DNA from 3 places in the Metabacillus flavus genome. Region 3 is predicted to be linked to each of the others. Evidence: riboswitches for the same ligand, from Rfam matches in the RefSeq annotation. Region 3 holds a riboswitch; each other region holds the start of a gene.
The links. A riboswitch is a leader RNA that binds a small molecule or an ion and turns the genes downstream of it on or off. The one in region 3 is predicted to bind cyclic di-AMP.
Positions count from the first base shown of each region.

Region 1: another riboswitch for cyclic di-AMP. It lies ahead of J9317_RS04985 (CBS domain-containing protein); the one in region 3 lies ahead of J9317_RS06075 (APC family permease).
Region 2: another riboswitch for cyclic di-AMP. It lies ahead of J9317_RS17060 (dicarboxylate/amino acid:cation symporter); the one in region 3 lies ahead of J9317_RS06075 (APC family permease).

Region 1 is NZ_JAGVRK010000001.1:939,583-950,519, forward strand. It holds gene J9317_RS04970 (DUF1761 domain-containing protein) at 1-74, opposite strand, end outside; gene J9317_RS04975 (MerR family transcriptional regulator) at 274-1,038, shown strand; gene J9317_RS04980 (NupC/NupG family nucleoside CNT transporter) at 1,204-2,382, opposite strand; cyclic di-AMP (ydaO/yuaA leader) riboswitch at 2,797-2,938, shown strand; gene J9317_RS04985 (CBS domain-containing protein) at 3,093-3,509, shown strand; gene J9317_RS04990 (MgtC/SapB family protein) at 3,535-4,002, shown strand; gene J9317_RS04995 (hypothetical protein) at 4,028-4,264, shown strand; gene J9317_RS05000 (hypothetical protein) at 4,299-4,595, opposite strand; gene J9317_RS05005 (dimethylarginine dimethylaminohydrolase family protein) at 4,738-5,586, shown strand; gene J9317_RS05010 (MDR family MFS transporter) at 5,670-7,118, opposite strand; gene J9317_RS05015 (nucleoside deaminase) at 7,237-7,698, opposite strand; gene J9317_RS05020 (hypothetical protein) at 7,817-8,158, shown strand; gene J9317_RS05025 (RDD family protein) at 8,382-8,531, shown strand; gene J9317_RS05030 ((Fe-S)-binding protein) at 8,525-9,868, opposite strand; gene glcD (glycolate oxidase subunit GlcD) at 9,865-10,937, opposite strand, start outside.
Region 2 is NZ_JAGVRK010000001.1:3,303,792-3,314,728, forward strand. It holds gene J9317_RS17050 (TrkH family potassium uptake protein) at 1-102, opposite strand, end outside; gene uptA (undecaprenyl phosphate transporter UptA) at 698-1,294, opposite strand; partial or broken gene J9317_RS17060 (dicarboxylate/amino acid:cation symporter) at 1,428-2,674, opposite strand; cyclic di-AMP (ydaO/yuaA leader) riboswitch at 2,828-2,969, opposite strand; gene tatA (twin-arginine translocase TatA/TatE family subunit) at 2,998-3,195, opposite strand; lysine riboswitch at 3,409-3,585, shown strand; gene J9317_RS17070 (amino acid permease) at 3,707-5,140, shown strand; gene J9317_RS17075 (cation:dicarboxylate symporter family transporter) at 5,259-6,512, opposite strand; gene J9317_RS17080 (D-alanyl-D-alanine carboxypeptidase family protein) at 6,768-7,943, opposite strand; gene J9317_RS17085 (UDP-N-acetylmuramoyl-L-alanyl-D-glutamate--2,6-diaminopimelate ligase) at 8,150-9,637, opposite strand; gene fumC (class II fumarate hydratase) at 9,825-10,937, opposite strand, start outside.
Region 3 is NZ_JAGVRK010000001.1:1,160,776-1,171,712, reverse strand. It holds gene J9317_RS06085 (SDR family NAD(P)-dependent oxidoreductase) at 1-328, shown strand, start outside; gene J9317_RS06080 (hypothetical protein) at 545-757, opposite strand; gene J9317_RS06075 (APC family permease) at 819-2,645, opposite strand; cyclic di-AMP (ydaO/yuaA leader) riboswitch at 2,783-2,932, opposite strand; gene J9317_RS06070 (hypothetical protein) at 3,070-3,204, shown strand; gene J9317_RS06065 (immunoglobulin-like domain-containing protein) at 3,247-4,071, opposite strand; gene J9317_RS06060 (carotenoid biosynthesis protein) at 4,256-5,041, shown strand; gene J9317_RS06055 (lysophospholipid acyltransferase family protein) at 5,010-5,666, shown strand; gene J9317_RS06050 (phytoene desaturase family protein) at 5,682-7,154, shown strand; gene J9317_RS06045 (YybH family protein) at 7,167-7,556, shown strand; gene J9317_RS06040 (MFS transporter) at 7,861-9,006, opposite strand; gene J9317_RS06035 (DUF1516 family protein) at 9,204-9,554, opposite strand; gene J9317_RS06030 (phytoene/squalene synthase family protein) at 9,630-10,463, opposite strand; gene J9317_RS06025 (phytoene desaturase family protein) at 10,429-10,937, opposite strand, start outside.

The DNA.
Region 1 (10,937 bases), 220 kb from region 3:
CCTCCGTATATCATATACAGGATGCCTCCAGCCAGGATGGCTAAAAAATTTAAATCAGACACGTTAATTAGCATATTGTTTCTCCTTTTCTTCTGTTGGTTTAGGGTCAATGATATGGTTTGGGGCATGTGAGGCAAGGGTTCCGCCAATCGGATGAGGTCTTTTTTTATTATGGAGAATTTCGGGCTGGATTTCTACCGTTTTTTTCAAAATACTGATTGACCTTCACGCTGCGTAAAGGTGTAAGCTGAATCTATCAGGAGGTGAACACCGATGGAATATACGGTGCAAAAGCTTGCGAGAATGGCAGGGATCACGGCTAGGACGCTCAGGTATTATGATGAGATTGGCATTCTTAAGCCGGCAAGAATGAACTCATCGGGGTATCGGATTTATGGCATGGCAGAGGTGGATCGGCTGCAGCAAATCCTCTTCTACCGGGAGCTTGGAGTCAGTCTTGAGCAGGTTCAGGAGATTTTGTCTGACCTTCATTTTAACGGAGCGAAAGCCCTTATTGAACATCGTGAAAAGCTCCTGGAAAAACGAAAGCAGCTGGATTTGCTCATTTCCAATGTGGAGAAGACGATCTCAGCGGGCGAAGGGAGAATAACGATGTCTGATCAGGAAAAATTTGAAGGCTTCAAGCAAAGAATGATTGATGAGAACGAAGAAAAATATGGGAAAGAAATCCGCCAAAAATATGGAGAAGAGACGGTTAAACGCTCCAATGAAAAGTTCCAGAACATGACGAAGGAGCAATACGAGGAAGTAACGAAGCTAGAGCAAGAAGTCAAAGCCTCATTGGAAGAAGCCTTTAAAACGGGTGATCCTTCAAGTGCAGCTGCTCAAAAAACGGCAGACCTGCATAAGCAGTGGCTCATGTATTACTGGGCTGAATACAGCAGTGAAGCACATGCGGGCCTTGGAGATATGTATGCAGAGGATGAGCGGTTTAAAGCCTATTACGATGAAAATCATGCCGGACTAGCGGAATTTCTGCGGGATGCGATCCATGTTTATACAGGTTTTAAGAAGTAAGTATGCTCCACGGAGATTTGAGCTTCTTGCAGAACTTTTATGAGGATATAAGTCAGCAATTATCCTTTAATAGTAAGCAAAAGTGAAGTCTGGCTGCTTTCTCTTCATCAAGTGCGGGCAGAAAACAAATAAAAACGATGCGGCCGATTATGCCGCATCGTTTTTTTAAATCAGCAATCCAACAATTGCTGCAGATAAGAAGCTAACTAATGTTGCTCCATAAAGGAGCTTAAGTCCAAAGCGGGCTACTACGTTTCCTTTTTGTTCATGCAATCCTTTTACCGCTCCGGTAATGATCCCAATGGAGGAGAAGTTGGCAAAGGATACGAGGAATACGGAAATGATCCCGGTTGTCCGGTCAGAGAGCTCGGTCATTTTTGAAAGATCAAGCATCGCGACGAATTCGTTTGAAACGAGCTTTGTTGCCATAATCGTTCCGGCTTGTACAATTTCTGCAGCCGGTACACCGATGATGAAAGCGAATGGTGCAAACACATACCCAAGCATCGTTTGAAAAGAGATGCCGAAAATGATGCTGAATAGATCATTGATGGCTGCAATTAAAGCAACGAAACCAATCAGCATCGCTCCGACGATGATCGCTACTTTAAAGCCGTCCATGATGTACTCGCCCAGCATTTCGAAGAAGGTCTGTTTTTCCCCTTCTTGCACTTCAATAAAGTCTTCACTGTCTACAACATCGTATGGGTTGATGATGTTGACGATGATGAATCCGCCCAATAAATTCAGCACAAGAGCCACAATGACGTATTTTGGATCAATCATCGTCATGTACGCGCCGAGAATCGAGGCGGAAACAGTGGACATAGCTGATGTACAAAGTGTATATAAACGGTGGTCAGGCAAGTGGCCTAATTGTTTTTTTACGGAAATGAATACTTCAGACTGTCCAAAAATAGCAGATGCAACCGCATTGTAGGATTCAAGTTTTCCTAAGCCATTTATTTTACTTAAAACCAGTCCTAGATACTTAATGATGATAGGCAAAAGTCTAATGTGCTGAGCAATCCCGATTAAAGCTGAAATAAAGACGATCGGAAGGAGAACATTAAGGAAAAATGGCATTTCCTTAGGGTTGGCAATTCCGCCGAAAACGAAATTAATTCCGCTGGCAGCATATTCAAGGAGCTTCGTAAATAATGCTGAAATTCCCTCGATAATAAATAGGCCAATTCCGGTATTAAGGAAAATAAATGTTAAGACGACTTGAAGAACAAGCATGATGATAATTGGTTTGAACTTAATCTGCTTCTTATTGTTACTAACCAAATAGGCCAGCAGCAGAACCACGACGATACCGACAAGCGAAATGATGATACTCATAGCAGCAACCTCCTTATGTAGTAAGCGAATGATGACGAGGGGCGGAGTGGTGAGAAAAAGGGTTACCTTTATCTTTACCCAAACATTCCCTAGAGTGTACAAAATTACAGCAAAAACTCATTTTTATCCTTGCTCCTTTTTTGCCCTTTCCTATTATACTGTTTTACAGGCAATAGGGAAGAGATTATTTAAATAAAAATGAATTCGTTTTCTTTTTAGTGAAAAACTACACGCCTCTAGCGTACTTTATATTAGTAATGCCCCATTCCAAGTTATCTTTTCACAAGCAATTTTACGTATCGCCAAGCAAGCACAAGTAATGGGAAGAGAAAGTCTGATAACATGGAAAAAATACGAATATATAGTCGGAAACTCACATTTACAAAGTGCTATGCAGGGAGTACGATAGACATGAAAATTTACTGGCTTAATCCCGTGGACACGGGAACGGAGGAACCAATTTTTTGGGGCTAATTCTGCTTTAGCAGAAGGGATGAAAGGACTCTTTCGCCATCCTGCCCGTCAGCTAACTTCGTCGGCTAAAGCGAAGGAGGTCACAAGACCGCCTTATTTTGGGGGCTTTTTTTGCTGTCATTTTTTCAGCAATAGCCCGTGAAGTGCCAGTGGTCTTTTTCTTATGGAATGAAAAAGTCAGTGCGTGAGAAAATGCTAAAAGAGATTATAGATTAAATAAAGGAGCTATCGATTGAATGAATATAGCGTTTTTCTTAATACCGAAGAAAGAAGTTATCCATTTGCCCATTCACGCTACAATGAGACAGGCTTTGGAGAAGATGGAGTATCATCGTTATTCAGCCCTTCCGCTGCTGGATGATGAGGGGAAGTATATAGCAACACTGACAGAGGGTGATTTATTATGGAAGCTCAAAAATACACCTAATTTAAGCTTTGACAGTACAAATAAAATCCGGTTAACGGATGTGGAGATGCACCGGAAGAATGAACCGGTCCCAATTCACGCCAAAATGGAACAAATTATTTCCAGGGCAATGGAGCAAAATTTTGTCCCTGTTGTAGATGATCAGGGGATTTTTATTGGGATGATTAGGCGCAGAGAAATCATAGAATACTGTGCGGATCAGCTTTTTAACAAAATAGAGAGATAATATTGGATGAAGGGAAAATAGAATTATGGAATACGAAATTTTAGTCAGACTGCTGACGGCTGTTTTTCTGGGGATTGTCATCGGAATTGAAAGACAATGGCATAAATGCATTGCAGGTCTTCGGACAAATGTTCTGGTAGCCGTAGGCGCATGTCTATTTGTTATGCTCGACTTTGCCTCAGGCGGTGAGTCCAGTATGAGGATTGCTGCTCAAATCGTCAGCGGTATTGGGTTTTTGGGGGCTGGGGTTATTTTTCGCGAAGGGTTAACTGTTAGAGGATTGGATACGGCAGCAACTCTCTGGTGTTCAGCCGCTATCGGTACGCTTGCGGGTGCAGGGTTTTTGATATTAGCCACTGCAGGCACAATCATTGTTGTAGCCGTCAACAGCATTCTCCGTCCAATGGCGGACTGGATTGACCGGTATAATCATCAGCACGGCAAAATTACTTCTTCTCAAAAGGTCCTATCTAAAGATAAAATGTCTATATAAGGAATTTTAACTCAGGGAGGCCTTTATGGAGAAAAAGTGGAAGCAGGACAATCGCATTTTTGAAACGCTATGGGAAGCGGAGATGTGGTCAGATTCTATCGCCAACGAAATGTATGGAAAGCTTTATGAGACATACGTTACACCTGATCATAAAGTGGCATACGTACTTGCTTTCCACTTAGCTTCGAATCCGGAAATTCATGTAAAAACTGAAATGTTTACTGCGGAAGGCTCTTTTCTATATAAGGTTTCAATTAAGTAATCATATGTTCATGACGAGGGGAGCCAGTCCCCTGTCATTCCACTCCATCAGGATAATTTTTTTTCCAGTATTTATCTCCTTTATGGCCGATGTCTTCCGCGGTTTTTTCCAGTTCAGTCAAAATAATCTGTTTTACTTGATTAATCGTTTCGAAAAACGTTTTTTCCTCATAAGGGTTTGGCTGTATTTTAGCCGTAGCACGAACCCCTGCATATCTTCGGTGCTCTTCAATTAATGAATCAAATGCCTCAAAAATGTGGCTTGTCAGTACTGCAATATTTTTGTGGTTCTCAGGAAGCCTGTTTCTTAGATTTTCTATTCGATTATACATGCAATCACCGGTCCTTTTAATTTTTCTTATGTTTTGCTGATTGGAGATCAATCATTCATGAAAGAGCTGAATGTGCGCGATTGAATTAAGCGATTATGGAAACACTACTTCTCATGAAGTGATGCATGAGGAGGATTTCCATATGTCCCATTCAAAAATACAGGTAAGCTGTTCAAGCGAATATGCGCCTCTTAAAAGCGTTCTTTTATGTCCGCCACAGTACATGAAAATCGAAGACATTATCAATGAAACACAAAAGGAATTTCAGGATGAAGAGCTTGATGCCGGAAAAGCTGTAAAGCAGCATAGAGAATTCCTTCGTTTACTCAAGGAAAATGGAATTGAAACACATCTTCTTGAGCCGGACGAGCAATTTCCTGAGCAGGTATTTACAAGGGATATTGGGTTTACACTTGGAAATACACTGTTTATAGCGAATATGGAGATGGACATCAGGCAGGGAGAGGAACGAATCCTGAAAGAATGGCTTGATAAAGAGGGAATTAAATATGTGGACTTAAAAGGCGCCGGCATTGAGGGTGGGGATGTTTTAATTAACGGTAATACTGTCTATGCAGGCATTAGTGAGAGAACATCTGAAGACAGTATTGCCATGCTTGAGAATCATCTGCCTGATTATGAAATTATTCCAATCCCTATTAAAAAGGAATATCTGCATTTAGACTGTATTTTTAACATAATTTCAGAAAAAGAAGCACTACTTTTTCCGGAAGCGTTGAGACAGGAAGAAATCGATTTGCTGTCATCCCGCTTTTCCATTATAGAGGTAAAAGATGAAGACCAGTTCAGGCTCGGAGTGAATGTATTTTCCCTCGGTAATAAAAAAATCATCGCTCTTCCTCACAATAAGCATACAAATGACCAGCTAAGAAAGCTTGGTTATGAAGTCATTGAGACGGATCTATCAGAAATCATTAAGTCCGGCGGTGCGTTTCGATGCTGTACAATGCCGCTTCGGCGGGAGGGTTAAAACTGCATCCTTCATCGAGGTTTGCAGCATCGCCGCTCCATGAACATCACTTCAAAAAAAAGCGATGCCCAAAAGGCACCGCTTTAAATATTCCCCTGTACTTCATTTCCCCGAGCTTTAACCAAAAACCAGGAAAGTCCAAAGCTTAGAATGGCAAGAAGCAACGTTCCTCCATATATAATATGAACCCCTGAAGCAAGAATTCCCTGCAGGCCGGCAAGTTCGCCGGCCTGAACGTTTCCGTGATCAAAGGAAGCGTTTAAATTAAGATTTCCTTTTCCGGCTTGGGAAAGAGTCACTATATTAAAAACTGTTCCAAATACAGCTGACCCGAGTGTCTGGCTGAAGGTGCTGATAAATGTGTTCAGCGCAACGGCAGATCCTCTTTTGTTAGAAGTAACGGACCCCTGAATGATCAGCATAAAAATCGGAGTCATGAGCCCCATGCCCAGTCCAAGCAGTCCAATCGATACATAGATTAGAGATTCAGGTGATTGAGCGGATAACGAAAATAAAAGGAGTGCGCCGCCGCTTAGAAAGGCCGTTCCCATCGTAATAATTGCCTGAGCTTTCAGCCGGCCAACGAGATTTCCTGCAATGATTGATCCGAATGTCCAGCATACAGGCATTGGCATGAGGATAAATCCAGCCGCTGTAGCGCTTTTCCCCAGTACTCCCTGACTCCAGATCGGCAAGTAAATGGTAATGCTGATAATAACAGCACCGGTAAGCAAAGTCAGCAGATTCACAATCAGCACACGTTTGTTGGAAAAAAGGTTCAAAGGAATAATTGGTTCTGCTGCTCTTTTTTCAATCCATACAAAACAGCCATAGACGGCAAAAGCAGCTGCAAACAATCCGATGATAAGCGGGTTGCTCCAGTCCTGTGACTGGCTCCCGGAGAGCAGGGCATATAAAAGGGAGATTGTTCCGATGGAGAACGCTGCCGCTCCCAAATAATCGATGCGCTGCTTTTCCTTCGAAACATCCTCTTTATAATATTTTACAAGCATCATTAAAGCGACTAGTCCGAATGGCAGGTTCAGGAAGAAAATGTACCTCCATGAAAGGGTATCAACGATAAATCCCCCAAGCAGCGGGCCAAGAACGCCGGCGACTCCCCATACGGCACTGATCCATCCCTGTGCTTTTGCACGGTCTTTCGTTTCTGTATATAAATCTCCTATGATAGTCATGGTTACCGGCATGACCACTCCGGCACCTAGACCCTGAATGGCACGGTAAATAATTAATTGCTCCATTGTTAACGCGATACCGCAAAGTGCAGCCCCAATTAAGAAAAGAATAATTCCATAAACCATAATTTTTTTTCGGCCGAATAAATCTGCAAGCTTGCCGTATATTGGAGCGGAAACAGCTGTTGCCAGCATATAAACCGCATACACCCAGCTCACAAGTTCAATGCCGGATAAATCACTTGTTATACGAGGGATCGCGGTGCTGACAATGGTTCCTTCCATGGCGGCAAGAACGGTTACGAGCAGCAAAGCGCCCATTATTTTTTTTCGCATGTTAAAATCTCCCTTGTATCATGACAATAAAAGAAAGTTTACCACTAAATTGAGGATAGATGTAATGAATTCTTCCGAATGCATGAAAATAGAGAGGGAAGTCGCATTCCCTCTATCATCATCGTTCTTTAAGCTTATGGAAGAGCTCATAAGGATTTTCCGCATAATCAGCTTCAGCCTTCCAGATTGGCAGCGACTGCTGTCCAATCGGAAGGGCGAGCTGTGTATAAATTGGAGCCGTTGAAAAGCCAAAAGGTTCAGCTTCCTCGTTCGAGTAGGCAAAATACACCTCTTTGATTTTGCTGAAATACATGGCGCTCAAACACATCGGACAGGGCTGGCCGCTTGCATAAACGGTACATCCGGATAGATCGGATGTTTTAAGCGATTGCGATGCTTGCCGGATGGCCTGTATTTCTGCATGGGCGGTCGGGTCAAAGCTTGCGGCAACATCGTTTACCCCTTCAGCTACTACTTTTCCTTTTTTCACAATGACAGCGCCAAATGGGTTTCCGCCATTCATCTTCACATTTTTATTGGCTAGGCCCACAGCCTGTTTAATATATTGCTCCGTTTCCATAAAACTCCTCCCGAAATCTTCATATGAAGATGTCATTCCCTATCAAATGCTAAAATATGTATAGGAATGTTTTGCATTTGCTTTTTATAGAGGGTGGAAATAAATGTATATTTAGCGTTTGTCTGGCAATCTTGCCTGGGATTCCCCTCTGTTCTACGTTTTGCCTGGCAATCTTGCCTGGGATTCCCCTCTGTTCTATGTTTTGCCTGGCAATCTTGCCTGGGATTCCCCTCTGTTCTACGTTTTGCCTGGCAATCTTGCCTGGGATTCCCCTCTGTTCTACGTTTTGCCTGGCAATCTTGCCTGGGATTCCCCTCTGTTCTACGTTTTGCCTGGCAACCTTGCCTGGGATTCCCCTCTGTTCTATGTTTTGCCTGGCAATCTTGCCTGGGATTCCCCTCTGTTCTACGTTTTGCCTGGCAATCTTGCCTGCATCGCACCTGTTTTCCGTCTTGCCTAGGAATCTTGCCTGGCATCGCACCTGTTTTCCGTCTTGCCTGGCAATCTTGCCTGGGATTCCTCCCCTGTTCCACGCTCACCTGGCATTGCAAGATCATGACAGGTCATCTGTAAGAAAAATTGATGCTGCCTCATGCTTTCTTCCGTTCTATTATTAAATTTTTGCCATGGGAAAAGCTCATTTCGGTGTATGGAGACTCCATTTTTCAACCGGCGTTCCTGAATTGGCAGTAATCGTTATGTTAGCAGCAGCCAACGGGTTCGCAATCCTCTATATTATTCTTCCGTTTTTCAATAAGAATAGAAAATCCGTTCATGACTGCGCTGCCGGAACGATCGTCAGCAAAAAAGAAAAACCTCATGACAGTCAATGAGGTTTTTTTAAATCGGCAGGCATAGCTTCATAAAGAAGATCGGCGAGGTGAACGGCTTTCATTTTATCCGATAGACCTTCACGCTCAATCCCGAGCTTCATTTGAAGAAGACAGCCGGGATTTGCGGTGACAATGATGGCTGCCCTTGAGGCTTTCGCCTGCTCCATTTTATGATCTAAGATCTGCATGCTCATCTCAGATTCTACAATGTTATAAATTCCAGCAGATCCGCAGCAGCGATCTGCATCCTTCATCTCCCGGAATTCAGAGCCTTCAATCGCGTTCAGAAGTTTCCGGGGAGCAGAGGAGGTGTGCATGACGTTTCTCAGATGGCAGGAATCCTGATAGGTGATGACGGACGGGGGAAGCGAGAGCGAGCCGTTTTTATGGAAATCGCACGCGATCAGCACCTCTGTAAAATCCTTCAGCTTTGCTGAAAACGTGATTGCCCGTTCGTGCCATTCCGGTTCGTCTTGAAGGAGGTGGCCGTATTCAATCAGAAAAGCACCGCAGCCGCCTGCATTGGTGATGATATAGTCAGCGTCCAGATCCTCGAATGCCTGAATGTTCCGTTTGGCAAGCTCTTTTCCTTCAGCCTTTTCACCGCTGTGTCCGTGCAGTGCTCCGCAGCATGCCTGTTTTTTTGGGATGACGATCTCGCAGCCGGCAGCCTGAAGGAGCTTGGCCGTCGCATTGTTGGTCTCCATAAACATCGTATCCATCAAACAGCCGCTGAAAAAAGCAACCCTTTTAGTGGCCGTACCCCGTGCCGGCAAAAATTCGGGACGGTTCTTCATCTCTTTCATCGTCGGTACGGCAGGCAGCACTTTTTCCATCGTTGCGAGTGTTTCAGGAAAAAGCTTCATCACGCCCGTATTCCGAGCAAGCTTCTGCAAACCGGACCGCTGATAAAAGCCAAGCAGCCCTGTAACATTCCTCATCCGGTTCTGATGAGGGAATAACTGATGAAATGCAGCCTTCCGCATTACCCGGACAGGCAGTGAGTGCTTTTTATTCTGATTGATAATATCCCGGGCTTCTTCCAGAAAATGGCCATAATTCACACCGGAGGGACAAACCGGTTCACATGCCCGGCAGCCAAGGCAAAGATTCAGTGAGCGCTCCACATCTTCATCCGGTTCGATTAATCCGTCCACGACACCTTTCATTAAAGCGATCCGGCCCCTTGGCGAATGGGCCTCGTCAAAGCCTGACTCAATATAGGTGGGGCAGGAGGGCAGGCAAAAGCCGCACCTCATGCAGTTCAGCAGTTCGTCTTCATTCATGCGCTCCTTGAACTGTGCCTGGATTTTTTCGCGTTCCTGTACCGTTGTCATGATGATACAACCACCCTTTTTCTAGTGTCCTTCGCAAATACTTTCCCGGGATTCATGATGTTGGCAGGATCCAGTGCACTCTTTACTGCCTTCATGGCGGAAATGCCTGCGGCTCCGAGTTTTAATTCAAGATATGGCGCCTTCATTTCCCCGACGCCATGCTCACCAGTAATGGTCCCGCCTAGCTCAATGGCCTTTTCAAAAATGGCGGCAAACGCTTTTTCAACCCGTTCCATTTCATCATGGTCCCGGGCATCGGTTGCAACGGTCGGATGAAGATTCCCGTCGCCGGCGTGACCGAACGTACAGATTTGGACATTGAATCTTTCGCCGATTTCGTTAATGGCCGTCACCATCCTGGCAATCTCAGACCTTGGAACCGTAGCGTCTTCTAGAATGGTCGTGGGCTTCAGCCTGGCAAGCGCGGATAATGCAGAGCGCCTCGCTGTTCTTAACGCTTCAGCTTCTTCATTTGTCTTCGCCAGCTGAACCGAAACGGCCTGCTCCTGCTTGCAGATATCCGCCATTTTCAGCATGTCTCCTGCAACGAGGTCAGCTGGACCGTCCTGTTCAATGAGCAGAACGGCTTTTACATCGGTCGGCAGTCCAATCCTGGCAAAGTCTTCGACCACTTTTAGTGTTGGCTGATCCAAAAACTCCAGTGTAGCCGGGATGATTTTATTGGCGATAATCTTTGAAACCGATCTTGCAGCCGCCCCCAAATCTTGATAAAGAGCGAGCATCGTGCTTTTCGTTTCCGGCATCGGAATCAGCTTCAGTGTTGCTTCAGTCAAAATCCCGAGGGTCCCTTCAGAACCGACAAACAATCTGGTAAAATCATAGCCTGCCACATCCTTCGCAAGCTTTCCGCCTGTCCGGATGACGTCTCCGTTTGCGAGAACGATCTCCAGAGCCATTACATAATCACGGGTAACGCCATATTTTAGCCCGCGGAGCCCGCCTGAGTTTTCGTTGATATTTCCTCCGATTGTGGAAATTTTCATGGAGCTTGGATCAGGAGGATAGAAGAGTCCGCGTGCCTCAACTTCATTAATAATATCCAATGTTA
Region 2 (10,937 bases), 2.1 Mb from region 3:
CTTTAGCAGGCAGGTGCCTGCCGCAATACCTATAGCAAATGTTAAAACAAGCAATTGAGATGGTTTCAGTTTAATGACTTTCGGCATCTTCATCCGCTGCATTCCTTCCTCCTCAAAACGGGCTATATGTTCATTTTTTCAAATAACAAGCAGGATATCTCCTTTTCCTGCTTGTTCTTATGCAGGGGAACTTCATTTCTCTATATCCTAACCATATTGCAGGAAAACCCGGCTCGAATATTCAAATCGTTTAGGGATTGTTGATTTATTTTATCTGCTGCGACTAAATCCGCCATGCATCTGCCTCTCCAAACACTTACGAGGTTAGCTGTCGGATTGGCCATAAAGGAGGAGCTTTCACCGCCATACAGTTACGGCTTCCACGCTCCAATAGATACAGAGCTAAACATAAGTGAAACCTATCGTTTGAATGGTACGAAAGTATCTTACCTTTGATTGATGGGATAGTAAAGGGTAAAAAAGTATACAAAACAAAACTGTTCTATTCTTTTTATAGAATATTAGCACCTGATGATCGGTGCGGAAGGCGTGAGACTCCGGCGGGAGCAGCGGGACAGATGAGGTCCCGATGGTGTAAAGCGGCATGGAGGCGCAAGGATAAGCAAACGCCTGCAGAAAATCAGCAGCCAAGATAAACAGAGCTAAATGTAAAAAAACTCTGCGAAATTTGCAGAGTTTAAATGGTTTTGCTTTTTCTTGAACTTTTAGCAAAGAGATACACGGCTATAATCAAGATGAAAATGATAACAATCGGAATAACAAATGGCTGGGCATATTCCTTGATATGCATCCAATTGCTTCCTAGCTGTATGCCTAAAAACAGAAAGAGAATCGTCCATGGGATAATGGCAGCTACTGTATAAAGAGTAAACTTCCATACAGGCATTTTAGCGATCCCCGCCGGAATGGAAATAGCATGTCTTACAACCGGAATAAATCTTGCTGAAAAAATAACGCCTGTTCCATATTTTTCGAACCATTCTTCTGACATATCAAGGTGCTTCCTTTTTATGAGAAGATATTTACCGTACTTTTCAAGAATAGGCCGCCCTCCAAAATACCCAAGCCAATAAAGGAAAAGCTGAGCAAACGTACCGCCGATAACACCGGCAACAACCGCTCCAAACATTTCTATTCTTCCAAGGGAAATCAGATAGCCCCCGTATCCGAGGACAATTTCACTCGGTATAATTTCAATCATCAGTCCAATGGCGATTCCTGCATACCCTAAATCCGCTAACATTTCTAAAATTCCAAAAATGAATTCTTTCATTTGCCGCTCCTTTGCTTCTCAAAAATTCTATATTCTACTATACGCCCTAAGCAGACAAGTATTCAACCTAATATTTATTGGTGAAGCATGAAAAGACCTGCAGCAAAATCGCTGCAGGTCTTTTCCCTTACTATTACATGCTCTCCGCTATTTTTTTGTCGGGAGGCATACTTCCGTTTTTCTTCTCTGATTCGGCTACAATTACCGCACATGCTGCATCTCCAGTGATGTTAACTGTAGTACGGGCCATATCCAATAGACGGTCAATTCCAAGAATAAGGGCAATCCCTTCTACAGGAAGATTAACCGAATTTAGTACCAGTGCAAGCATAATCAGTCCGACTCCAGGGACTCCAGCTGTACCGATACTTGCAAGCACTGCTGTAAGAACGACGGTTAAGAGCTGTGTAATCGTTAGATCCTGTCCATATACCTGTGCAATAAATACAGTGGCAACCCCCTGCATAATCGCCGTACCATCCATATTAATAGTGGCACCGAGAGGCTGAACAAAGCCGCTGATTTGTTTAGGAACACCCAGATTTTTTTGCGCCGTTTCCATGGATACCGGCAGCGTTGCGTTACTGCTGGATGTGCTGAACCCAACTGTCATCGCTGGAGCAAAGCCTTTAAAGAACCAAATCGGGCTCTTTTTCGCCAATAACATGATGCTTGAACCATAAGTCAGGAAGGCATGAATGACAAGGGCCAGTACAACAACGATAAAATAAAGCCCCATTGCCTTAATGGCATCAAAACCCTGACTCCCTACTGCTGTCGCAATCAATCCGAACGTACCGTATGGGGCAAATTTCATGACAATCCCAACCAGATACATCATTAAATCATTTCCCTGTTCAAGAATCTTTTTTACTGCAGCCGTTTTTTCCCCAAGCATCGCAATACCAAAGCCGATGAAAACAGAGAAGGCAATGATTTGCAGCATATCACCGCTTGCCATTGCTTCAATTGGATTTTTGGGGAAGATGTTTAATAGCGTATCAGAAACAGAAGGTGCTTCCTCTGCTTTATATTCCGTATTTTTCGTGTCAAACTCTCCTGCATTTCCAGGCTGAATAACTAAAGCAAGGACAAGGCCAATGATAATGGCAATCGCAGTAGTCGATAGAAAATAGACGATTGTTTTCCCTCCAATTCTTCCTAGTTTTTTTGGATCTCCCAGCCCTGCAACCCCTAATGTTATAGAAAAAAAGACAATGGGAACTACGAGCATATTGATTAAATTAAGAAAAATCTTACCTAAAGGAGTAAATAGAAAGGTATCGAGCTGCTTAAATAGGTCAGGGGAAGTAATATTCAAGATAATTCCGACAATTCCCCTGCAATCAAACCGATAATGATTTTTGTGGCTAATTTCATAGACTACCTCCTGTTGTTAAACTATTCAAAAAACTATAGCTCACTAGTTTTTCCCAAAACAAGCTGTTGCTAAACATATAAAGCACGCATAAAAAGCCGCGAGAAGAGATCTCACGGCTTTTACAGTCAAATTAAACGATCTTTCCTGCTTAACATTCCAATTTAAAGGATCTCTTAGCTGTCGGATTCGGACGAAGAGAAATGTCCTTCCTTCTATTAAATGGATTCACCCCAAGTGCCCTTGCACTTGTTTTGGTTCCCCCTCTCCCTTATTGGAACGAAGACAAAATAAAAACAGCCTGCCTAAGCAAGCTGTAAGTTCATTATGGGCGTGCCTGTTCTTCTGTCTTTTTAGCCGCTGCCTTATCGTCGTCTTCTTCCATCATTCCGCGTGTAGCATTTTTAAATTCACGAAGCGTTCTGCCCGCCGCTTTTCCAAGCTCCGGCAGCTTTTTCGGTCCAAATAACAGCAATGCTACGACTAAAATCAATAAAATTTCTCCAAACCCCAAACTGCCCATCTATTTAACCCCTTTGTGTTACAGTTTGTCACTCTTGCCTAAATTATAGGGGATACCGGCAAGAATTCCAAGTGAATTCTGGGAATAATCTGAGCTGCCACGTGATGAAAGGAATTTTAAGGAATTCTTCTTTACCTGTTGACGGTATTAAGAAAATCATTTATTATACTCAAGAATCGCAATTAAATACGTCAAAATCCTCACTCTATATCTCGGTGAGGTAGAGGTTGCACCGATTATGAGTAATCAGTCAGAAGCCGTTGGGGCTAGTGATGACTGCTGAAAGGAAAAGGTGCCGAAGCAATCTGAACCAACAATCAGATTTGCTGGGCCTGTATTAAATAAGTACAGGACTGCCGCAATCTTCATCCGCGGAGCGCTATCAGGAGATAGGTTGAGGCGACTATGTATACAAAACGCATGGATTGCTCCATGCGTTTTTATTTATGTACATAATCTCATCCGTCTTCCTTAAGATAAGTAATAGAAAGAAATAGGGAGGATTTATAATATGGAACAAAAAAAATGGGGCTTCTGGCTTCTCTCCGCATTTGTTATCGGAAATATGGTCGGATCCGGTATCTTTATGCTTCCAAGTACGCTTGCGCAAATGGCAAGCCCGATGGGGGCAGCCTCTGCCTGGCTGGTGACGGGTCTTGGGGTATTAATGATCGCTTTCGTATTTGGAAATCTTTCCATGAGAAAACCTGAATTGACGGGCGGACCGCAAAGCTACGCTAAGGCGATGTTCAAATCTGAAAAAACCGGGAAAGTAGCGGGTTTCAGTATGGTTTGGGGCTATTGGGTTGCGAACTGGATCAGCAACGTTGCCATTATTACAAGCTTTGCAGGTTATTTATCAACGTTTCTTCCTGTAATGAAGGATCCTGCCGTTCTTTTCACCATTGGATCACAGGATTTTGAAAAAGGCAGACTTCTTACGTTTGCTGTTTGTACGATTTTGCTGTGGGGCACTCATACCATATTGGTGAATAATTTAAATGCTGCCGGCCGGTTAAATTTTGCCGCAACGGCTTCAAAAGTAATTGGATTCATGCTTTTCATCGGAGCTGCTTTGTTTGCATTCCAGGGTGCTTCTACAGGTGAATGGTATTTCGATGTACAATCTGCTGCAGGAGAACCGCAGGGACTTTTCAAACAAGTTCAGCTTGCTGCTGTTTCCACACTATGGGCTTTTGTTGGAATTGAATCCGCCGTGATCCTCTCGGGACGGGCCCGTTCACAGGCAGATGTTAAAAAAGCAACCATCTTCGGACTGTTTGTAGCATTGACTATTTATATGATTACAACGTTGCTGACCATGGGGGTTATCCCAAGAGAAGAACTTATGCAGTCAGATAAACCTTTTGTGGATGTATTATCTCTATTCATTGGAGACGGCGGCGGAATCGCGATGGCTGTGCTTGCCTTAATCTCTTTGTTCGGATCTACTCTTGGATGGATCCTAATGAGTTCAGAAGTGGCTTATCAGGCAGCTAAATCAGGTATTTTTCCTGCTGCATTTGGTAAGAACAACAAAAAAGGAAGTCCTGTTGTTTCCCTTACGATTACAAACATTATGTCCCAGCTGTTTATTTTCTCTGTTATTTCAGGAACAATCAGCGAGGCTTATACGTTCCTCACTACTTCTGCCACACTCGCCTACTTGATTCCGTACCTTGTTTCATCTATTTATTATTTGAAGCTGGTCATCAATGGCGAGACGTTTAACGAAATTAAAGGTTCAAGATTAAGAGAAGGAACCATTGCTTCTTTGGCCCTATTGTACAGCGTGTATGTCATCATCTCAGGCACATCTGATTTAAAAACTTTTTTCCTCGGAATAGGGTTGTTTCTAGTCGGGTTTATCGTATATCCGCTGCTTAATCGAAATAAAAAATCTGAAGGCAGGAAGCTTGAGACAGACACGGAAACATTAAAATAAAACTTGGCAGCCAGCAGGCGCTCGCTTTCCACTCCGTTAAAAATCAATACAAGGCTTTAACAATTATCAGCTGAAAAAAGCCATAAAAAAGAAGCTGGCACGATGCCAGCTTCTTTTTTTACGCTGTTTTTCTTGCTTCCTCTAAAGGTACAGGCTTAAATTCGCCTTCCCATTTCGAGATAACAACGGCTGCTAAAGAGTTTCCTACGATATTTACTACCGTACGGCCCATATCAAGCAGACGGTCGATTCCTGCTATGAAAGCAAGACCTTCAACCGGGATTCCGACAGTTCCCAATGTTGCAAGCAGAACAACGAAAGAAACCCCAGGCACACCCGCAATCCCTTTAGATGTAACCATAAGCACAAGCATAAGAGTCAGCTGCTCTGCAATCGACAAATCAATGCCGTACATTTGGGCAATGAAAATGGCAGCAAGAGCCTGATAAAGTGTTGATCCATCCAGATTAAAGGAATACCCGGTCGGGATAACAAAGGAAGTGATGGCTTTCGGACAGCCAAACCGTTCCATTTTCTCCATAATCCTTGGAAGCACCGTTTCTGAACTGGATGTAGAGAATCCGAGGATCAATTCATCCTTCAGAAGCTTAATAATATGAAAAATGTTTACTCCAACGATTTTCGCAGTAAGCCCAAGTACGACAACAACGAAGAAAATCATGGTAGCATATACTAAAATCATCAGCTTGCCAAGAGGTATTAAAGAATCAAGTCCGAACTTTGAAACAGTAATTCCAATTAGAGCAAATACACCAAATGGTGCGAACTTCATGACTTGATTTGTTACATAAAACATGGTGTCTGCTGTTCCCTGGAAGAAAGCGAGCACCGGCTTTCCGCGTTCACCAATTGCTGCTACTCCTAAACCGAACATAACAGAGAAGAAGATAATGGCGAGCATGTCCCCTTCTACAAATGATTGGAAGATGTTTGAAGGTACAATATGAACGAATGTATCGGCAATCCCGTGGCTTTCTACACCTTCAGCCGTATCCACATAGCTTGAAATATCGGTTTTTTCCAATCCATCCTTATCAACTCCTGCACCCGGCTGAAAAATATTAGCCGAAAGCAAACCGATGACAATCGCGATTGTTGTAATGATTTCAAAGTAAATAATGGTTTTGCCACCAAGTTTTCCGAGCTTTTTGGTATCACCCACACTCGCAACTCCGACAATAATACTGGAAATGACGATTGGAATAACAATCATCTTAATTAATCGTAAAAAGATATCTCCAACGGGCTGGAGGTAGCTAACGACAGTCGGGTTACCATAAAAAATAGCCCCTACCGCGATACCAAGCCCAAGACCTATCAATATTTGCCATGCTAAACTGATTTTCTTCACATAGAACAACCCCTTTACTGTAATGAATAATCCAAAAAAAGAAGAAATTGGGAACTAAGGGTTTAGATTACGCCTTTTACTCTGTGCACGCTGATAGTTCAATATCTTATCTGATATTTAACTTTTTTACAATACAATTTTCGACATAATTTTCACAATTCAGAAATGAGTATTCTCGAATTAGTATTATGGCAATATATTCAGGACTATCGTCTGCCTTTATATCAAAATAATTCTTTAATGGCAAAAAGAGCTTCAATATCTTCTGGTCTGATAATAAAGCACTCCTCCAACTCCAATAACTAACAGAGAAGCCATTACAACCGCCAATAAAAAATGGGCGTGGAAAAAACTATTTTTTCCAGAATGGGCGTGTTCGATGGATGGACTTATTCCCTGTCCTTCAGGAACAGCTGATTCCAAAGGGGCTTCTGCCAGATTTCTGCCGTCTTCTCCCTTTACAATTAGCTGATTTGATTTGCTGATTTGAGTTGTTACTTTTTCTCCATCATACTTCGTATAAAACAATGGATGTGTTAATTGAAGCGGTTCTTGCTGTTCGTTTTTCAGAGATGCCGTAGGAGCTATATTTTCTGTTTCAAAATGAGTGAATCCATAATCAAGCAGCTTCTTGGTATCATCATAGGTCCCTTGATCGTCCCGGGATTTGAGGGTAACTGCGATGAGGCTCAGTCCATTTCTTTCTGCTGAAGTAACCAGCGTATAGCCTGCTTGGGAAACAAATCCGTTCTTTCCACCTGTTACACCGTTATAGGGCTGCTGCTTTAGCATTTTGTGGTGGGTAAAAATAGTCGTATTCCATGACTTCCCTTCCCATTTCAGGGCTTTTGTACCGAAAATCCTTGAGAATTCTTCATTCTTTTTTGCATATTGTGTTATTTTAGCCATATCCGCTGCTGTTGTTTGATGCTGCGGATCAAAGAGTCCATTTGGATTAACGAAATGCGTTTGGGTAACACCTATTTCCGTCTGCATGTATTGATTTAGATCTTCAGAAAATTCGCTGACGCTGCCGCTTAAATGCTCCGCAATCGCTACTGCTGCATCATTTCCTGAATTTATAAGCATACCCTGAATGAGCCGCTCTAAAGAAACCCGTTCTCCCTCTTCAAGAAAAACCTTTGTTCCTTCTGCATTTCTAGCGTTTTTGCTTACGGTGACCTCTTCATCTAAGTCTCCATGCTCAATTGCATAAATAGCTGTAGCAATTTTTGTAATGCTTGCTGGATACATGGACGTATGTCCGTTCTTTTCATATAGGATTTGACCCGTCTTAGCATCCATGATTAATGCAGCATCACTGGCAAGAAGAAGCTTCTTATCTCTTTCTTCTTTCCCTTCTGCTTTAGCAGGATGCACAAAAATGGATAGGGTAAAAATTGCAATCATTAGATGCAGAATCTGCTTCATTAACTCATTCTCCTTATCTATATCCTGCTATAATCCTTTCTTAGAATATCAACTTCATTCTTTTATAACAATGTAAAAAAATTGAATGACCTGTATATCCTTTCATCCCATATAAATATTTGGAAATAACTTAAGTGAACGAAATAGGAACCTGGTTACATTTGACCCAGGCTCCTAAAAAATGAAATACTAATCCTATTCATTATTTATTCAGCTTTTTTCGCTTGCGCCGCAGCTGTTCTTTGCAAATAGCTTATCGTTTCCCCATCAGAAGCGGCCGGCAATTCAAATGCCTGCTGATAGGGTTCTGCACCTTTTCCGGTTACAACAATCCAATCCCCCGGCGAAGCATGCATAAACATATATTGAATAGCCATGGTTCTGTCTGAGATGATCCTGCCTTTTTCATTGCCGAATGCGGTCTGCAATTTTTCTAGCTCATATAAAATTTCGTGCTCTGGTAGACCATTTAAATCATCCTGTGTAAGAACATACCCATCGCTTAAATCTGAAGATAGTTTAATCATCTCACCGCGCTTCGATTCATCCCTTCCGCCTCTGAACCCAAATACATGATACACCTTTTCCGCCCCGCACTCTTTAGCGGTCTTCAGACAATGATAAAGAGCCTCCGAGGTGTGGGCATAATCCACCATAAGAGTAGGCTGACTGTCTTCTTTGTACACTTCATTTCTGCCGGGCACACCTGGAAATTTCATAAGCGCTTCTGATATCACCCGTTCCTCAATTCCCATTTTCTTAAGAGTCAAAAAGGCTAGTCCCGCATTATAAATATTATGAAGACCTGGTACGGCGAGCTGAATAAAATGTCCTCTGTTTTCTGTTTCATTCAAAATAGCAGCCGGAAACTTACTCGTTTTCCATTCTGATAAGCGTAAATCATTTCCCATGTTTTCCCCGAAAGTGTATAGCTCTTTTCCTTCCGATCTTAGATTTTCCGCAAGCTTTCCCCCCCATATGCTGTCCGTGTTAATGAAAGCTTTACCGGAAAGGGACAGCTGCTGAAAAAGCTTGGATTTCACTGCAAAGTATTCTTCCATTGTATGATGGTAATCCAGATGATCCTGATCCAGATTTGTAAACAAGGCGTAATCAAATTCCACACCTTCAACTCTGTGCTGACTAATACCGTGAGAAGAGACTTCCATAACCACATATTCATCATCACTTCTATAAAGCAGTTCCTGAAGCTGAAGACTGTCAGGAGTCGTGTTGGAGGCGCGGTACCATTTTCCATTTATGTAATTGGCAATAGATCCGAAAAGAGAGCAGCTCAATCCGGCTGTTTCAAGAATATGTTTAATCATAAAAGCAGTCGTGGTTTTCCCGTTAGTGCCTGTGATTCCAACCATTTTATGTTTCTTTTGAGGCATTCCGTAGAATGCAATCCCAAGCAGAGCCATTTGCTTTCTGCCGTCCTCAAGCTGAATATAAGGAACAGGAAGAGCTTCCTGCAATACTTTTTCTCCAGCCACAGCTGCAGCCCCTGCTTTGATCGCGGCTTCAATATACTGATGTCCATCTTGCTGAAATCCGCTGATGGCAATAAACAAATCGCCGGGTTTTACATTTCTGGAATCTGAGGTGATACCGGTTATTTCAATTCCGTGCCAGTCTCTTAAAGCAGACTCAGGCCATATGGAGGAAGTTAAAAGCAGCTGATGTAAATTCATAGGTGACAAACTCCTTAAATTCTCTATTTCACAAATGGTTCGAAACCCGTCTTCTTTTTCTATCCTTTTGGCACTGAACCCTTTTTTAACATTATTGTTTGCTGAACAAACTACTTTTAATTCCGTTATAATATGGAAAACAAAAAAAAACGCGCCTGTTCATCATCGGCGCGCCATGGTAAGTTTTTTATGTAGATTGTGTCATATTTTCCGGAACTACATATTGATCGAATTGTTCCTCCGTCAGCAGATTTAAGCTTACCGCCGCTTCTTTAAGAGTCAACCCTTCTTTATGGGCATGCTTGGCAATTTTCGCTGCATTCTCATATCCGATATGAGGATTTAACGCGGTTACAAGCATGAGTGATTCATTTAAGTATTTTTCAATCACTTCATAATTTGGCTCAATCCCTTTGGCACAGTGCACATTGAATGAATTGATCGCATCCCCAAGCAGCCGGACTGACTGAAGGAAATTATACAGAATTACTGGCTTATAAACATTCAACTCGAAATTCCCCTGGCTTGCGGCAAAACCGATGGCTGCATCATTCCCCATCACCTGTACCGCTGTCATCGTCAGTGCTTCACTTTGTGTAGGATTGACTTTCCCCGGCATAATCGAGCTTCCAGGCTCGTTTTCCGGAATGGTTAGTTCCCCGATTCCGCATCTGGGACCGCTTGCTAAAAAGCGGACATCATTTGCAATTTTCATCGCATCTGCTGCAAGGCCTTTAATTGCACCATGTGCATACACGATTTCATCATGTGATGTTAACGCGTGAAATTTATTAGCGGATGATACAAATGGCATCCCCGTATATTTGGCAATTTCAGCAGCCGTCCTGCCGCCGAATTCAGGATGTGCATTGATTCCGGTACCGACAGCCGTTCCGCCAACGGCAAGATTGAGAAGGTGTGATGCTCCTTCCTCAATCATCCCTTTCGATCTTTCCAGCATATACGACCAGCCGCTTATTTCCTGTCCTAATGTAATAGGTGTCGCATCCTGGAGATGGGTTCGGCCGATTTTTACGAGGTCCCTGAATTTATCCGACTTCTCGTTCAGCGTGATCCGAAGCTGTTCTGCAGCTGGAATGAGACGCTCTTTCACCGCTTTCAATGCAGCAATATGCATAGCGGTTGGAAACGTATCATTCGAGCTTTGGCCCATGTTCACATCATCATTCGGGTGAATACGGATTTCTTCCTTTTCAAGCAATTCGTTTGCTCTCCGGGCTACGACCTCATTCACATTCATATTGCTTTGTGTACCGCTTCCGGTTTGCCACACGACAAG
Region 3 (10,937 bases):
GACTTCGCTGCATTATGAAGCTGCAGCCTTCGGAGTGAAGGTGACCACCCTCTGCCCCGCCTTTGTGGACACCCCAATTCTCAGCAAAGCAGAAGCTGTTAATCTGGATAAATCCATCATCATGGAGCAGTTCAAAAAACAAAAAATGATGTCCCCTGAAAAATTTGCAAAAATTGCTTTAAGAGGTATACACAAGAATAAGCCGATTATTTGCCCCTTGCCCCTTAGAAAAACATTGGATATCTTCTTCACCCTTTTCCCTGCTGCACATACATCCCTAATGCGTCTTGTTTGCAGGGTTAGCAGGAAGGCACGGATTTCTGCCTAACAAATAGATATTGGCTGTCTAGCAGACTTGCTGAGAATAAGTGCATCTAGATTGACCCCCTCCCCCCTGAGGCAATGATAGATTCCAGGGGGGTATTTTTTATATAGGTACTTTGAACAATTATGGTTAGGCTGATTGGAGCGGAATCTGCGCGACTCCTGCGTGAGCAAGCTGCAGTTCCAATCAGCCAGCGCCAATACTAATTGAAACCCGGCTTTACCAAAATCCCACTGGTTCATTGCTCTCTGGTGCCAATTCATCTACCTTCTCTTCTATCCTCTGAAGTCTAACATTTCTGCTTTTCATTCCTTTAACACCCTTTACTGCAAACACAATGACAGCTGCAGCGAAAACGATAAGGATTAAAAAGGCAGCAAGCTGAAAAATAATATCGCCTATATTGTAATGCCCCTGAACAGTTGCCAGCATTGAAGCCTCTCCTCTTAAAAAGCAAAGAGCCGATCATTGTTCCTAATCGGCCCTTTCCTCTTTATTTTTTCAAATGATAAGGTACGGTTGTAATAATTACGTTCCTTCTATAAAGGAGGAATGCACGAATCAATAAGCTGGATTGATTGTGAAGAATATTGTGCCAGCCTTTTTTCGGGATAAATTGCGGGATGACCACTGTAACCTTGTAGTTGGATTCCCTCGCTTTTTTCTCCACCGTATCGACGAATTTCGTTAATGGATTAATGATGCTGCGGTAATGGGATTGCAGGGTAACAATCCGAACATCCGGCTGCCATTTTTTCCATTTTTCTTCAAACTTCCTCTCATCCTCGCGTTCAAATGAAATATAAACAGCAATGATTTGATCAGGTGAGAGAGATTTAGCATAGTTTAATGAATTTTCGACGACGTGTGTAATACCCGCAACAGGTACGATGATGACGTTTCCTTCAATCGGAATTGCCGGCTCGCATGTCGTAATTCTAAGCTGATCTCCGACTGCGTCATAATGCTTCCTGATCTGGTGAAACAGCACAATAATGATTGGCAGGAAGACCAAGATGGACCAAACCTGCCCGAATTTTGTTAAAAAGAATATGATGGTTACAATGAAGCAGATCACTGCCCCCGTTGTATTGATAATAAATTTAGGCATCCAGCCTGCCGGTTTTTCACGCAGCCATTTTACCATCATTCCTGTTTGGGAAAGAGTAAATGGAATAAATACTCCAACTGCATAAAGCGGAATCAGGTGCTCTGTCTGCCCTTTAAATGCGATAATAAGGATAATAGACAAAATGGACAGAATGATAATTCCATTTGAATACCCTAACCGGTCACCGCGAACCGTAAACATTCTAGGGATAAACTTATCCTTCGCAAGATTCACTGCAAGAAGCGGGAAAGCGGTGTAGCCCGTATTCGCCGCTAAAATTAAGATCAGGGCAGTTGTCCCCTGAATAAAGTAATACATGAAGTTCCGGCCGAAGGTTTCTTCCGCAATTTGAGATACGACCGTTACCTCTGCATTTGGAATAATTCCATAGTAGTAGGCCAGATACACAATTCCAGTAAACAGAATAGCGAGCAGGGTTCCCATAGCTATGAGAGTTTTAGCCGCATTATTAGGCGCCGGATTCTTAAAATTGGGAATCGCATTGGAAATTGCTTCAACCCCTGTCAGGGCTGAACTTCCTGATGCGAATGCTCTTAATAAAATGAATAAACTGATCCCTGCAACAGGAGTACCGACCGGTGTATGGAGATCAGGTGATACATGACCTGTTAATATATTGTATATTCCAGCGCCAATCAAAATGAATAAGGCAAAAACGAACAAATAAACAGGATAAGCCAAAACAGAAGCAGACTCCGTTACTCCCCTTAAGTTTAAAATAGTCAAAAGGATCACAAAGACAATGGCAATCTCAACATTGTAGGGATGCAAAGCTGGAAACGCAGATGTAATGGCATCCGTACCTGCAGAGACACTTACCGCAACCGTTAATATATAATCAACCAGCAAGGAACCGCCGGCAATCAACCCCGGATTGACACCAAGGTTGTTTTTCGAAACAACGTATGCTCCTCCTCCGTGAGGATACGCGAATATAATTTGACGATAGGATAATATAAGAGCTGTCAGCAGCACCAATACGCCCAATGCAATCGGAATCGAATACCAGAAAGCTGCCGCGCTAATTGTCACCAGGACAATTAAGATCTGCTCCGGACCATATGCAACCGAGGACAGTGCATCAGAGGAGAGGATGGCCAGCGCCTTCTTTTTGTTAAGCTTCTGTTCACCGAGCTCACCTGACTTTAATGGCCGCCCGATTAGAAGCCTTTTTAATGAATGAATCAAATTTTTCACCGCCATATAGTAGTAAACTTAAGTTGCCCTTTTTTACCCGTAAAAATTAAAATCCTAACAATAAAAATGCCTGCAAGTCATGTTTAACAGACTTGCAGACATGTAAATTCCTGTCTCACAAGCTCCACCTTCCTTCTCATATAACGCTGACGAGGTTAGCTGCCGGATTCGGGCCATTGAGTAGCCCTACCTGTTAAGGATTCACCCCAAGGATTCATTATGTAAAAATCCATTTCTAACGGGTCCCCCGTATCACACGATTTAAGCGATTTAGAAACATGAAACCGTTGATTATCATACTCCCCTCAATAGGAAATGTAAATAAAAATTTTCGCTTTATTTTCGAATGGCTAAATAGAGATAAAATCGTTCCGAATCGGAAACAATAAATCATAAAAAGATTGGAGGAAAGACCATGTTAAAAGAAAAGAAACCGTTATTAACTGATGAATTCTTAGACGCTGTAGAAAAGGAGATCTCGGATCTATACGGAGTTCAATCAATTGAGGAAAATGAGATTCCTTCAGAGGGCGCACTGGCTGATCAATAAAAAAGAGCATCAGGAGGAGATGCTCTCTTTACTAATACCATATTATTTTATTTCAAATTCTGCTGCCAGATCAGTCTTCATTCTTAATTCATTATGAACGTCCTTTACAACTCTGTATTTTCCGGAATGTAATCTCGATGTATCAAGCTTTAATGTTTGGGATTTTCCAGGAAGTACGGTAATTCCTATACTCTTAAATGCCATATCCAGATTTAACTGTTTCCATTTACCTGCCGTCCATTTTTCGAAATGATACGATTCTCCGGTTAATAATTCCTGAGGACCGTAATTTTCCAGCGTTAGTTGAAGACTGTCCGATTTTGATATCTTGTTTTTATTTAGATATACCTTTGCGTTAATTTCAGCTGTTGGAACGTAAATGAGCTCAACGGCTGTATCCTCTACCTGTCCGGCTTCATCCAGAATTTCAATGCTAATCAAATACAGAGCATTTTCTTTATCAGGCAAAACCGCAGAGAAGTTTTCCATTTTTGCCGTCTTTTCCGCAACCAGTTTCAGTTTTTTGTAATGGCGGTCTCTTTCTGTCAGCTGATAGCGGATGGTTTTCTCAGCAGAAGCCACTTTTATCACAGCATGTACAGGGGATTTCGCAGACATATAGTACCCTGAGGTATCAAAGTGGAAGCCTCCCCTTCTCTTGAAATACTTTCCCGTATGGGGACTATATTCTGTTTGCTTGTGAATGTTTAACGGCCATACAAAATATTCATCTTCCTTGCCTGGAGCTCCGATTTGAGAAGGCAGCTCGCCATCAGCATAACCTGATGTTTGAGCTTCCTCTTTTGAACAAGCGGAAAGTGCCAATGCTGCGAGCATGAAAAATGCCATGATTTTTTTTAGCTTCATGAATTCTCTCCCTTATTTAGTAGTCGAATCCCTTCCATAGCAGCAACAGGGGTATGGAAAAAGCGTTACATTATCAAATTAGTCGACTTCGGATGGTAAAAGTTTCAAAATCAGCCATGCAACCACTCTTTTCTTGTGCAGTCTGCCTCCCTTTGCCTATAATGACGATAAAGAGGTGAAGAATTTGAAGGCGGATCATTGGCTTTATGTTTTTTTTCTTATTTGGTACGGCTGCGGTGTTATTTTGCTTGGGTTTGACATTCTGCCAGTTTGGCTGGAATGGGCCAACGTTGTTTTTCTCATAGTGGCCGGAATTCTTGGAGGAGTATATTTCTATCATACATACGGCCCGAAAATGGGGATTGGCTTATCATTGACGGTCATCCTTCTTTCTATTTTCGCTGAGCATCTGGGTGTGGAATACGGAATCCTTTTCGGCGACTACTATTATACAAAGGATTTCGGTCCTCAAATTCTGGGTGTTCCCATTGCGATCGGCTTTGCATGGCTCATGGTGATTGGCGGTTCACATGCTATTTTAAAAGCCTTTTTCCCCCATGCTCCCATAATCGTTTTCAGTGCAATCGGCGGGCTGCTGGCAGTAATGATTGACTTAATCATCGACCCCGTCGCAGCTGAAGTAAAGGAATACTGGGTTTGGACAGCGGAAAGTTTTTATTACAACATCCCGTTTTCAAATTTTTCAGGATGGTTCATTACGGCGTTTGTTCTCCATTTGATTATTGGGCTGGCGGAAAAAGAGCGATACACACACGTTCCGCTATGGCAAAACCGGATTACGGCTGTGTACTTTTTAGTGCTGTTTATGTTCGTACTGCTGGCGGCGCTTCATTCCCTCTGGCTTGCTGTCGGCTTCTCCATGATTCCTGCAGTACTTGTACTGGCATGCTATATTTTCTCAGTAAAGAGGGGTTCACATGATCGAAGCCAGCAAAAGCAAGTGGTTTGATTTTGGATTTTCCCAATATACCAAAAGGCTGTTCAAACATCATTTTAAAGGAATCTATATACATACTGAAGAAAACCTGCCCTTGAAAGCACTGTGGTGTGCAAATCACAGCACCTGGTGGGATGGCCTTGTCCTTCATTATATAAACAGGACGGTGCTTAGACAGGATTTCAATATAATGATGCATGAGAAGGGCCTTAAGGATTTCCCCTACTTCCGCCGGCTAGGAGCGTTTTCTGTGAACCGGGAAAACCCGAGAGATATTATTCAATCAATTAAATATGGAGGATCGCTCCTTAAAGAGGGCAAGAGTGTCGCCATTTTCCCGCAGGGAGACGAAAGACATCTAGAACAGCGGCCTTTAGAATTCCTATCAGGTATCATAGCCATGGCTGAGATCAGTCCGGAAACACCGATTCTGCCGATTGCCCTTTACTATTCATTTGGATCCGAAAAGAAACAGGAGCTTTATATTGCCATCGGCGAGCCGATTTCCTATTTAGATTTGGGCGGCAGCCGGAAAGAAAAAACAAGAATTCTTGAAGATCTGTTTACCGCTGGGCTTGACGAGCTGAAAAGAAAGGTCATTTCGCGTGATACAAACGATTTTCTAAACGTTCTTTAAAGGAGAAGGAAAGCGATGAAAAAAGCCGTAGTGATCGGAGCGGGCCTTGGCGGTCTTTCTGCAGCAATCACCCTTGCCAGTAAAGGCTGGGACGTCACCGTGGCTGAAAAAAACAGTCATCCGGGCGGAAAAATGATGCCGGTGAAACTTGGATCGTTCCACTTTGATTTTGGACCGAATACAATTACAATGCCTCAGGTTTTTGAAGAGGTTTTTCATAAGGCCGGCAAAAAAATGCAAGATTACTTGGACATGGTGAAGCTGCAAAAACACACCATAAATTACTTTTCGGATGGGACCGCCTTTTTCCTAAGCAGTGATAGAACGGCCATGAAGCAGCAGCTTCTTAATCTGGATCCAAAGGGTTACAGGAATTACGATCGGTTCATTGCGGAGATTTCAAGATTGTACCACTTATCAGAAAAGCACTTTTTCCCCAGAATGTTTAAAAGTGTGCTGGATTACACCTCACCAAGCCTCAGCTATGCGTTCGTGCGGGTCCGTCCACTTGAGACGATGGACCATTTTTTCAGAAGATACTTCGGCAATGAACAGGTGATACAGGCATTTAACAGGTATGCGACCTATATCGGTTCATCGCCCTATCAATCTCCCGCAACGTTTGCGATGATTGCTTATCTGGAGCTTGTGCAAGGAGTATTTTATGTTAAAGGCGGAAATACAAAAATTGCAGAAGCCTTTTATGAAATTGCCCAGGAAATGGGCGTACAGTTTATGATGAATACAAAGGTTCAGGAGCTGCAGATTTCGAACAAACGCATTAATACGGTGCTGCTTGAAAACGGCCAGGAGCTGACAGCTGATGAGGTTATATTAAATGCTGATCTGCTAAAGGCTTTTCCAGAGCTTGTAGCCGAAACTGAACGTCCTCATTTTCCTGATAAAAAACGAAATGGATATGCTCCCTCCATCTCAGCATTTGTGATCCTTGCTGGAATAGAAGGAAAAATCGAAACGCTCGCACATCATAGTGTCTTTTTTTCAAAAAACTACCGTAAAGAATTTGAAGAGATTTTCAAAAATCAGGACTACAGTGAGGATCCAACCATCTATATAAGCAATTCTTCCATGACGGACCCATCTCAAGCTCCAGATGGAAGCAATCTATTTATCCTTGTAAATGCACCGCCTCTTACCGAAGATGGCAGGCTGAAGATTTCGCCGCAAGCCTATAAAGCTCTTATTTATAAAAAATTAGAGGAGGCCGGCATATCTCTATCTGGAAAAATTAAAGAGGAACAGCTCTTCACACCTATCGATATTCAGGATCAGTTCGGTGCCTACCGCGGTGCTTTATACGGCATTTCCGCTAATAAAAAGTGGGATGCCTTTATGAGGCCGGGCAACTTCCCGGCTGATATTCAGAACCTTTCCTTTGCAGGAGGCAGCACCCATCCAGGAGGCGGTTCGCCGATGGTAACCATCAGCGGAATGAACGTTGCTGAAGAGATTGCAAAGAGGAAATGAGGAGACGATAAAATGGAACATGAATTAAAAGAAATCATCAAAAAATGTGATACTGCTATAAAAGAGGAAGACTTTGATACTTTGATGAATTATTATACGGAGGATGCCATTCTTGTAGTGAAGCCCGGTAGAATTGCACGGGGAAAAAACGAGATTAAAAAAGCCTTTATTGAGATTTCCAAATATTTCAACAATAGTATCGTGCCCGCACAGGGGGAAATGATTATTCTGGAAGCTGGAGACACGGCGTTAGTCCTCTCCCAAACCCTGCTTGATGCCGATAAAGAGGACTCGGAATTTTCCATGGAGCGAAAGGCAACCTATGTTTTTAAGAAAAATTCAAATGCTGAATGGCTTTGTGCCATTGATAATTCATACGGTACAGATTTACTCTCTAATTAGAAATGAGCTTACATACATAACCCAAGAACACTCGAGGTATAAGTGCACTTGGGTTATTTTTTTGATTTTGGCTCTGTTAAAGCCTGGTGTGGATTTTTAACACCTGTTGATTGGAGTAGCGGGACAGTGAGACCCGGCATGCGCAAAGCGGCGAGGAGGCTCAATCAGCCCGCCCAAGTATAAGAGAACGCCTGCTAGCTGCAATCAACAGTAAAATACGCAGCAGAGCGTGAAAGTCAAAGCCTTAAACTCAGGCTTTTGCGAAAGGCTTAAAGCACGCACCATGCAGCGAAAATCAGCTGTTCTAGGGTTCAACCTTAAAAATGAGCAGCATAAGCAAAGTGACAGATAAAAACTGAAAAGCAATCCCAATACCATAGAACTCCGCAGCATAGCCAAACCCCAGGCCGATTGCTATGCTCAGCATATTGCAGACAAATGCATCTATGGATGTAATAGTCACCCTGAACTCATCAGCTGCTCGGCTCTGAACCATTCCGGATAGAATTGGGCTTGCCAATTCCAATATCGAAATTGCAGCTATGACTAACACGACAGCACTCCAATGCTCTACAAATCCAAAAAGAAATATAGCAAGAGCCGCAGCAGCAAAAACTGGTTTCAATCCAAATCCATTTTTTTGATAGGTTTCAGCCAATAGATTAGCCGTTGCACTTGAGCCGGTAATCGCAAAACTGATGTACCCGAAATAAATAACCGAAATACCGATCTCCGGATAAACAAGCATGCTCATTTCATAGAGCTCACTGTGCAGCACCGTGCCGGAAATACCGCTGACAAGCAAAATCACCAGCAGACGCCTGCTTTTAAACGTATAGGAAATTCCAGCTTTCAGGTGAATCCAAATATCTTGACGAATCGGTTTTTCATCTGTCCGCTCATTTTTGGGTTCATCCAAAGTGAGTGCATAATATATACAAAGCGGAAAGCTGATTAGGGATAGCCAGTATGTTATTTCATACGATGTATAATAAGCTAAGTAGCCTCCAGCTATTCCCGAAAAACCAAGAACGGTGTTTCCCGCAAATTGATAGCGGCCGTTCCACTTCACATACTCCTCTTCCCTGCCATGTTCCTTCAATGACATGTAAAGAATAGACTCCATGACCCCTGACTTTAGAGAACCGCCAATTGCAGCTGCTAAGTAAGCTAAGCTGAACCCGAATAGATCATATGCAAAAATAGAAGCCACAAACTCAAAATAGCAGATAAAAAGACCGGCTGCGAGCACATACTTCTTTTTCCAAATATCCGCTAAAGCTCCGCACGGTATTTCCAGCAATGCACTGATTACCGCGTAAAATATAATCAGGTTTTGCATTTCCAGAACGGACAATCCCCGTGACTCGGCAAAAAGCCGCTCAATTACATAGGCAAAAACCAGTCCCTCGCAAATCGAAACAGCAAGCAGTTTTCCGGTATTTTTCATCGCTCCGCCCTCCTCTTTTTTTCCTTATTACAAGGAGGATTAAGGCGGACCGCGCGAATAGGGTCAAAATCAGCAGCTGGATTTATTGCGGATCATATATGCAGCCCCCTTTATTCTTCTTAAATTTTCATATTCTGTCGTTAGATTGATTATTCCTTTGTTTTTATTAGGTTTTAATCCCATAGCATTGGAAGAGGCTACAAATGAATTCCAAGCGGCAAATAAAATCCAAGCAGCAAAGCTGCCCCTAGCAGAAACATACAGATTACCCAAAGCGGTTTATACGTCTCTCCTTTTTTCTGGTGAACAAGAATGATTTCCATGAAGCCGACAGTCAGGGCGCCAATTGCCGTTTTCACCAGATGACCGAAAGAAATACTGATTTGCGACACCAGAAAAAATCCGGTTGCAAGTACAAAGAAGTATGTGATTCTTAGAAATACATGCAGGATGGACGCAAGTTTAACCTTGCCATGCTTATGTAAATAATAGACAGCAAAAAAGAGAAGCACAGCAATCAGCCAGCTCGTAATGTGATAGTGGGTCATGAAAGATACCTCCTGCAGCCAATATAATCCGTTTGATTTTAGCACAGAAAAGGAAGCGTCTCCTGTACGCTTCCTTTACATTTGTGACAATATGGAGATTTTCTCATCCTGTGTAACGTAGTTGCGCTCTCCAAACACCCTGTAGTTATTGCTGCGCACCTTGTTCAAAATAGCTCTGTAGAAGAAAGCCGCTGCTTTAACCGGTGTTCTGGAATGAAGCGGATACTCATCAATTGTGTCCATTGCTTCCTCATAATAGGCTTCCGCTTCAAACGCAAGATACTCCCATACAGATATGAAGGATTCATTAATGACACCGGACTCCAATTCAGCTTTCGTATAGCCGAACTGATCCATTACTTCCTTCGGGAGATAAATGCGGTCGCGATCGAGGTCTTCTCCGATGTCCCTTAGAATATTGGTCAGCTGCATTGCTATTCCAAGAGCGATTGCACCGTTACGAAGCGTGCTCTTTTTTCTTGGGGCAATAATCGGTAAAATCATGAGACCGACTGTACTTGCTACATGATAGGAATACTGAAATACTTCCTCAAGTGTTTCATATCGTGTCTTCGTTAAATCCATCCGCTGCCCTTTGATCATGTCCCAGAATGCTTCTTCATCCATATCAAAACGGCTGAACGTATCTTCGAGAGCAAGCCATATGTAGTGGCTGCGGTCATGCTCGCCATTTAAAAAGCGTTTAAAATCTTCTTCAAAGGCAAGAAGTTCTTTTTCAGGTTCTGTTCCTTCGTCAACGATGTCATCAACCGTCCTGCAAAAAGCATAAACAGCCCAGACCGCTTTTTTCTTTTCTGCGGGGAGCAGAGAAAATGCTTTATGAAAAGATTTGGAATGAATCTTTATGAGTTCTTCACATTGTGCGTACGCTGCTTTCAGCTTTTCCACTTAAGTTCACCCCTTTATGTTTGTTCGCATCCTCTAATAATACGGAGACCATCATTTTTGCTCCCTGCATGACGAGCGGTATGCCTCCCCCCGGGTGAATGGAAGCGCCTGCTGCGTACACATTTTCCAATTTGGAAGGCTTGACCTGAGGCCTGAATACGCCAGACTGGAAAAGTGATGGAGCAAGCCCAAAGCTGCCGCCTTCAAACAGTCCTTCTCTTTTCGCGTCATTCGGAGTCTTTACTTTCTTCCAGACTATATGATTTCTTAATCCAGGAAACCCTCTTGCCTCCAGCTTTTGGATGATGCTTTCCGTGAATTCAGTTTGCTGCTCCCAGTCAATATGGCCCCCTGATGGAACAGGAATCAAAGCGTACAGAACGCTTTTCCCTTCTGGTGCAAGAGTTGGATCGATAATAGAAGGATGGAACGCATAAATCGACGGATCAGAAGGCACTTCTTTCGAAACGAAAA